Regions from separate parts of the Pantoea sp. SGAir0430 genome, predicted to be linked through region 2. Evidence: predicted binding sites of a transcription regulator. Region 2 holds the regulator's gene; the other holds the start of a gene.

Region 1 (3,142 bases), 790 kb from region 2:
AGCTGCTGAATCTGGACCTGGAAGACGACAGCCTGATGGAGACGCCGCACCGCATCGCCAAGATGTACGTCGACGAAATCTTTTCAGGTCTGGATTACGCCAACTTCCCGAAAATCACCGTCATCGAAAACAAGATGAAGGTGGACGAAATGGTTACCGTGCGTGATATCACCCTGACCAGCACCTGTGAACACCACTTCGTGATCATCGACGGCAAAGCCACCGTGGCCTATATCCCTAAAGACAAGGTAATTGGCCTGTCGAAGATCAACCGTATCGTACAGTTCTTCGCCCAGCGTCCGCAGGTGCAGGAGCGTTTGACCCAGCAGGTGCTGGTGGCGCTGCAAACCCTGCTGGGCACCAATAACGTGGCGGTGTCGATCGATGCGGTGCACTACTGCGTGAAAGCGCGCGGCGTCAAAGATGCGACCAGCGCGACCACCACCACTTCACTCGGCGGATTGTTCAAATCGAGCCAGAACACGCGTCAGGAGTTCCTGCGCGCGGTACGCCACAGCTAAGCAGCGCGGGCGGCGTCGTTGTCGCCCGTGTTCCTCTCACCGTCAGGGCACTCGATGCAACGCTATCTCGCGCTGGATTTCATTCGTGGTTGCGCCATTCTCGGCATATTGCTGCTGAATATTGTCGGCTTTGGTCTGCCCTCGGCGGCCTATCTCAATCCGGCCTGGCAGGGTGAAGCCTCCGTTTCTGATGCCTGGACCTGGGCAATCATGGATGGCCTGGCGCAGCTAAAATTTCTGACGCTGTTTGCGCTGCTGTTTGGTGCCGGACTGGCACTGCAGGTGCCGCGCGGTAGCCGCTGGATCTCCTCGCGCTTAACGCTGCTGGTCTTCATCGGGTTCATCCATGCGGTGTTCCTGTGGGAAGGCGACATCCTGCTGGATTATGGCCTGATTGGGTTGATTGTCTGGCGCATGCTGCGTGACGTGCCGTCGGAGCGGGCGCTATTACATACCGGGGTGCTGCTCTATCTGGTGGGCTGTGCCGTGCTGCTGGTGTTTGGCGTCATCTCCAGTCCGCAGCCGACGCGCTCATGGCTGCCGGGCGCGGCAGATCTGGAGTATGAGAGCTACTGGAAACTGGTCGGTGGCTGGGAAGCGGTGCAGAACCGCCTCGAACACCTGTCATCTGGCCTGATGGCGCTGGCTTCGCAGTATGGCTGGCAGCTGGCCGGGCTGATGCTGATCGGTGCCGCGCTGATGCGCAGCGGCTGGCTGAGCGGCCAGTTTAGTCTGCAACACTACCGACGCGCGGCGGCGCTGTTACTGACTATCGGCTGGCTGATTGCCATACCCGGCGTGCTGGCGCAATGGCTGCTACAGTGGGAATTTCGCTGGAGCGGCTTTTTCCTGCAGGTGCCACGCGATCTCGCCAGTCCGTTTATCAGCCTTGGCTACGCTGCACTCTGTCTTGGTTACTGGCCGGCCATCGCCGCCACGCGGTTCAGTTACGCCATTCAGTGCGTCGGGCGCATGGCGCTGAGCAATTATCTGCTGCAGACGCTGATCTGCACCACGCTGTTCTACCGCTTCGATCTGTTCCTCAAATTTGACCGCCTGCAACTACTGGCTTTTGTACCGGCCATCTGGCTGATCAATATTCTGTTCTCCGTGCTGTGGCTGCGCGTCTTCCCGCAGGGACCGATGGAGTGGCTCTGGCGCCGGCTGACGCAGCTCGCCGCCGGAAAAGCGGACAACGCGTCCGCTGGCAGATAATGATGTTCATCACAAAGGTTGCATAATTGTATGTAACCGTTTTCATCCGTGTGACGTAATTCACGCAGCTGTTTCCGATGCCCTGACAGAATAGCGCCGTTACGCGCCAGTCGCGCATTTTCTCCTCTGTGGAACAACTGCATGATAACGATTCGTGATGTCGCCCGTCAGGCCGGGGTTTCCGTTGCCACCGTGTCGCGGGTGCTCAATAACAGCAGTGCAGTCACCTCTGATACCCGCGAAGCCGTGCTGCAGGCGGTTGAATCGCTCGGCTACCGGCCGAATGCTAACGCGCAGGCGCTGGCTACCCAGGTGAGCGATACCATCGGCGTGGTGGTCATGGACGTTTCCGATCCCTTCTTTGGTGCGCTGGTTAAAGCGGTGGATACCGTGGCGCAGCGCATGCACAAGCATGTGCTCATCAGCAATTCGTGGCATCAGGAAGAGAAAGAACGCCATGCCATTGAGGTGCTGATCCGCCAGCGCTGCAACGCGCTAGTGGTGCACGCGAAAACGCTTACAGACGCGGAGCTGGCGCAGTTTATGGATCAGGTTCCCGGTATGGTACTGATTAATCGTACTATTCCCGGTTACGAGCACCGCTGCGTCTGCCTCGACAATGTTACCGGGGCGCAGGTAGCGACGCGCATGCTGTTACAGCAGGGCCATCAGCGCATTGGTTACCTCAGCTCCAGCCATCCGATTGAGGACGTGGCGCAGCGCCGCGACGGCTGGCTGCAGGCACTGGCAGAGCAGGGCATCCGCCCGCCGGAGGGCTGGATTGCGCATGCCGAACCGGACATGCAGGGCGGTGAAGCCGCGATGGTGGAACTGCTGGGGCGCAATCTGCACCTCACTGCGGTGTTCTCCTATAACGATGGCATGGCGGCCGGTGCGCTCACCGCGCTGAAAGATAATGGTATTCAGGTACCGCAGCATTTCTCTGTCATCGGCTTCGATGACATCCCCATTTCCCGTTATACCGACCCGCAATTGACCACAGTGCGCTATCCCATTGTTTCTATGGCGAAACTGGCGACTGAGCTGGCCCTGCAGGGCGCAGCAGGCACGCTCGATCCGCACGCCGCGCACTGCTTCATGCCTACGCTGGTGCGGCGCCATTCAGTGGCGCAGCGGCAAATTGTGGAGTCGGTCACTAATTCAGGCGATAGCGCCGTGTAACCGTTTCCAATCTGTGATTGTATTCACAGTTAATTAACATGGCGCTCACTATGATGGCAGCGTCTTACCGGACTGAAACATTATGTAACGCCGGGCTTTCCTTCCCCGGTCTGGTTTCAGTAGCCGATTGAAATGGTTCACAACACACTTCAGGAAGCGTTTACCTACAGGGAAGTCAGGATAGCGATGGTGGTCCGGCTTGGTAGCAGCGCCTGCCCCATAAA
Region 2 (3,142 bases):
CCAGTGTCAGCAGCTGGCTAATGGCTGGCGCGGTCAGCTCAGTATCGCGGTAGATTGCATCGTCAAACCGCAGCGCACCCGCCAGCTGGTAAAGGATTTTTACCGCCATTTCCCCGATATGGAGCTGATCATCAGCTACGAAGTATTTAACGGCGTGTGGGACGCGCTGGCTGATGGTCGTGTCGATGTGGCGATTGGCGCCACCCAGGCCATTCCGGTCGGCGGCCGCTTCGCCTTTCAGGATATGGGCGCGCTCAACTGGCGCTGCGTGGTGAGTCCGCAGCATGCGCTGGCCCACAGTCCGCAGCTGGACGACGAAACCCTGCGCGCCTGGCCGTCGCTGGTGCTGGAAGATACGTCGCGCGCGCTGCCGCGCCGCATGACGTGGACGCTGGATAACCAGCGGCGGCTGGTGGTGCCGGAGTGGGAAACCGGGCTGGATTGCCTGCAGGCTGGATTGTGCGTGGGCATGGTGCCGGGGCACCTGGCGCGCCCGCTGCTGGACAGCGGCGCGCTGGTGGAGCTGGCGTTGCCGCAGCCGTTTCCGGACAGCCCGTGTTGCGTCAGCTGGTCTGAGCAGCGCGCGTCACCGGCGCTGGCGTGGTTACTGGAATATCTGGGCGATGCGGAGACGCTGAACCACGAGTGGCTCAGCGAGAAGGTGGCTTAACGGCGGTAATCGCGGAACGGGCCATCGGCCACGGAGCGGCGCTCAATCAGCGTGGGCTGCACTTCAATGGTCTGCGGCTCTTCGCGTTTGCTGGTGATGCGGTCCAGCAGCATCTCCAGTGCCTTTTCCCCCAGCTGCGCTTTCGGCTGGTGCACGGTTGTCAGCGCCGGGGTGAAGTAGCGCGCGTTGCGCACATTGTCATAGCCAATTACCGAAATATCCTGCGGCACGCGCAGTCCCATCTCGTCGGCCGCGCAAATCGCGCCCATCGCCATGATATCGCCGCCGCAGAACACCGCCGTCGGGCGCTGTTTCTGGTTCAGGATCTGCTGCATTGCCTGATAACCTGACTCCGGTTCGAAGTCACCCTGCACAATCCACTCGGGACGGACGCTGATGCCCGCTTCCTGCATCGCCTGCAGAAAACCCGCATGACGGCCGCCACCGGTGTTGCGCTCCATCTGGCCAGGGATAGCACCGATATCGCGATGGCCGCGCTCAATCAGGTATCGCCCGGCGAGGTAACCGCCGTGGAACGCATTGTCCTGCACGGTATCGGTAAAGTCCCCGCGCGATTCGCCCCAGTCCATGACCACCATCGGGATATTGCGGTTCTCTTCCAGCATCTGCAGCAGATCGTCGGGATATTCGGAGCACATGACCAGCAGGCCATCGACGCGCTTTTGCGCCATCATCGACAGATAGGCGCGCTGTTTTTGCAGATCGTTATGCGCGTTGCCGAGAATCAGCGTGTAACCACGCTCAAAGCAGTGATTCTCCACGGCTTCAATAATTTCGGCGAAGTAGGGCGCTTCGCTGGAGGTCGCCAGCAGGCCCAGCGTCTTGGTGTGATTCACCTTCAGGCTGCGGGCCACCGCGCTCGGTGAATAGTGCAGCGCTTTAATCGCTTCCCATACGGCGTTACGCGTCTCTTCCGCGACAAAACGCGTTTTGTTGATGACATGCGAAACCGTGGTGGTTGAGACCCCGGCGCGTTTCGCCACATCTTTAATGGTTGCCATGAAAATGGTACTCCTGGGCTTATCGCAACTTACTGATAAGTATATTGTTAAACGTTTGCGTCTGCTAATGGTTTTGCGCCCTGAATATCAGGGCTAATCTGCTTAATCGGGCAGGGAAACATCCTTCAGCAGGCTGTCAATGCAGCATGCGCTAAATCTGTTGCGCAACGAAAGGCGGCGATTCTAGCAAGCCGGGGCGGATAACACGAGATTTTTGCCCATCACTGTGCGAAAATTATTTAACCATGCAAACTGTGTGACTAAGGAGTTGTGATGAGTACCGATTTGAAACTGGCATTGACCACCACCGCCGCTGCTCTGCTGATGATTATTGCCTTTAGCTTTACCGCCATTCTGCATTAATAAAAAAGCCGGTGCTGCTGAACAGCCACCGGCTTTTTTGTTGCGCAACGCTGAGGTTAGCGCACGGTTTTCGGCGTCATCATACGGCGCGCGCCAACGTAATGCTTCTGCCAGTAATCCTCGCCCAGCGCGCTAATCTGAATGTCCTTACCGGTGCGCGGAGACTGAATGAATTTGCCATTGCCCAGATAAACCCCGACATGGTCGGCGGTGCCGCGGTTGTTGATGCGGAAGAACACCAGATCGCCTTTCTCCAGCATCTCACGCTTAATTGGTGCCGCATCGCGCAGGTGATACATCTCATTGGCGGTGCGGGGAAATTTAAACTTCACCAGGTCTTTGTAGGCGTACCACACTAAACCACTGCAGTCGAAACCGGTGTGCGGTGAGGTGCCTCCCCACTGATACGGTTTACCCAGCTGGCCCATCAGTTTCGTCATCGCGGTTTCGCGCGCTTTTTGATAGCGCAAGCGGTGGGCTTTGCTCATTTTAATGCCGCTCAGCTGCTGCACTTCATCATCAACGGCAACGTCACGCGATTTTTTCGCCAGCCGCTGATGACCATATTTTTTCGCACTGAGCTTAAGTGGGGATTTGCGCTGCGTGGTGTGCTGAAGTACCGTTTCGCTTTTCTGCTGTTTTTTCAGCCTGAACTTCTGTACCGACGTCAGGCGTGACTTTTTGCTGGTGGTTTTCACCGGGCGTCGTTTGCGACGCTCATCTTCACGCGCGTTCTTTTTCTCCGCTTTCTGCAAACTGGCATTAACCGGCGCATGCGGAGAAGCCGCCGCCACATTAAAGAACAGTTGGGCAAAAGCCAGTATGAAAAGCGTAATCAGTAAACGCATAGTCCGGTTACATGTTAAGCCGTCGGCAGGAAGCCAGACCGCGGTAAAGTTAGAAAAATCTGATCGACGATCAGCACCGGGGCAATTCTAATCCACTTTTTTTGCAAAAGGTAAGGTCTTTTTCCATTAATCTGTCACGGTACTGAAAGTGGGGCAAAAATGAGCGATTTCAGCTGTTTAACCCAGCGGAATTATTGCTAATTATTAATTGATTAATGCTTATTAATGATATGAAAATG

What was found. Region 2 encodes PurR, which represses purine synthesis genes. Its sites were predicted from a motif close to CANGCAAACGTTTGCNTG; they were not measured.
Region 1: the regulator PurR is predicted to act here: its motif matches at 1,798-1,815, upstream of galS (HTH-type transcriptional regulator GalS).

What each region holds. Positions count from the first base shown of each region.
Region 1 covers NZ_CP039427.1:434,269-437,410, forward strand. The annotation lists gene folE (GTP cyclohydrolase I FolE) at 1-521, shown strand, start outside; gene yeiB (DUF418 domain-containing protein YeiB) at 576-1,736, shown strand; gene galS (HTH-type transcriptional regulator GalS) at 1,878-2,918, shown strand.
Region 2 covers NZ_CP039427.1:1,227,015-1,230,156, reverse strand. The annotation lists gene punR (DNA-binding transcriptional activator PunR) at 1-670, shown strand, start outside; gene purR (HTH-type transcriptional repressor PurR) at 667-1,692, opposite strand; gene E7738_RS05880 (cytochrome bd-I oxidase subunit CydH) at 1,966-2,055, shown strand; gene E7738_RS05875 (C40 family peptidase) at 2,112-2,903, opposite strand.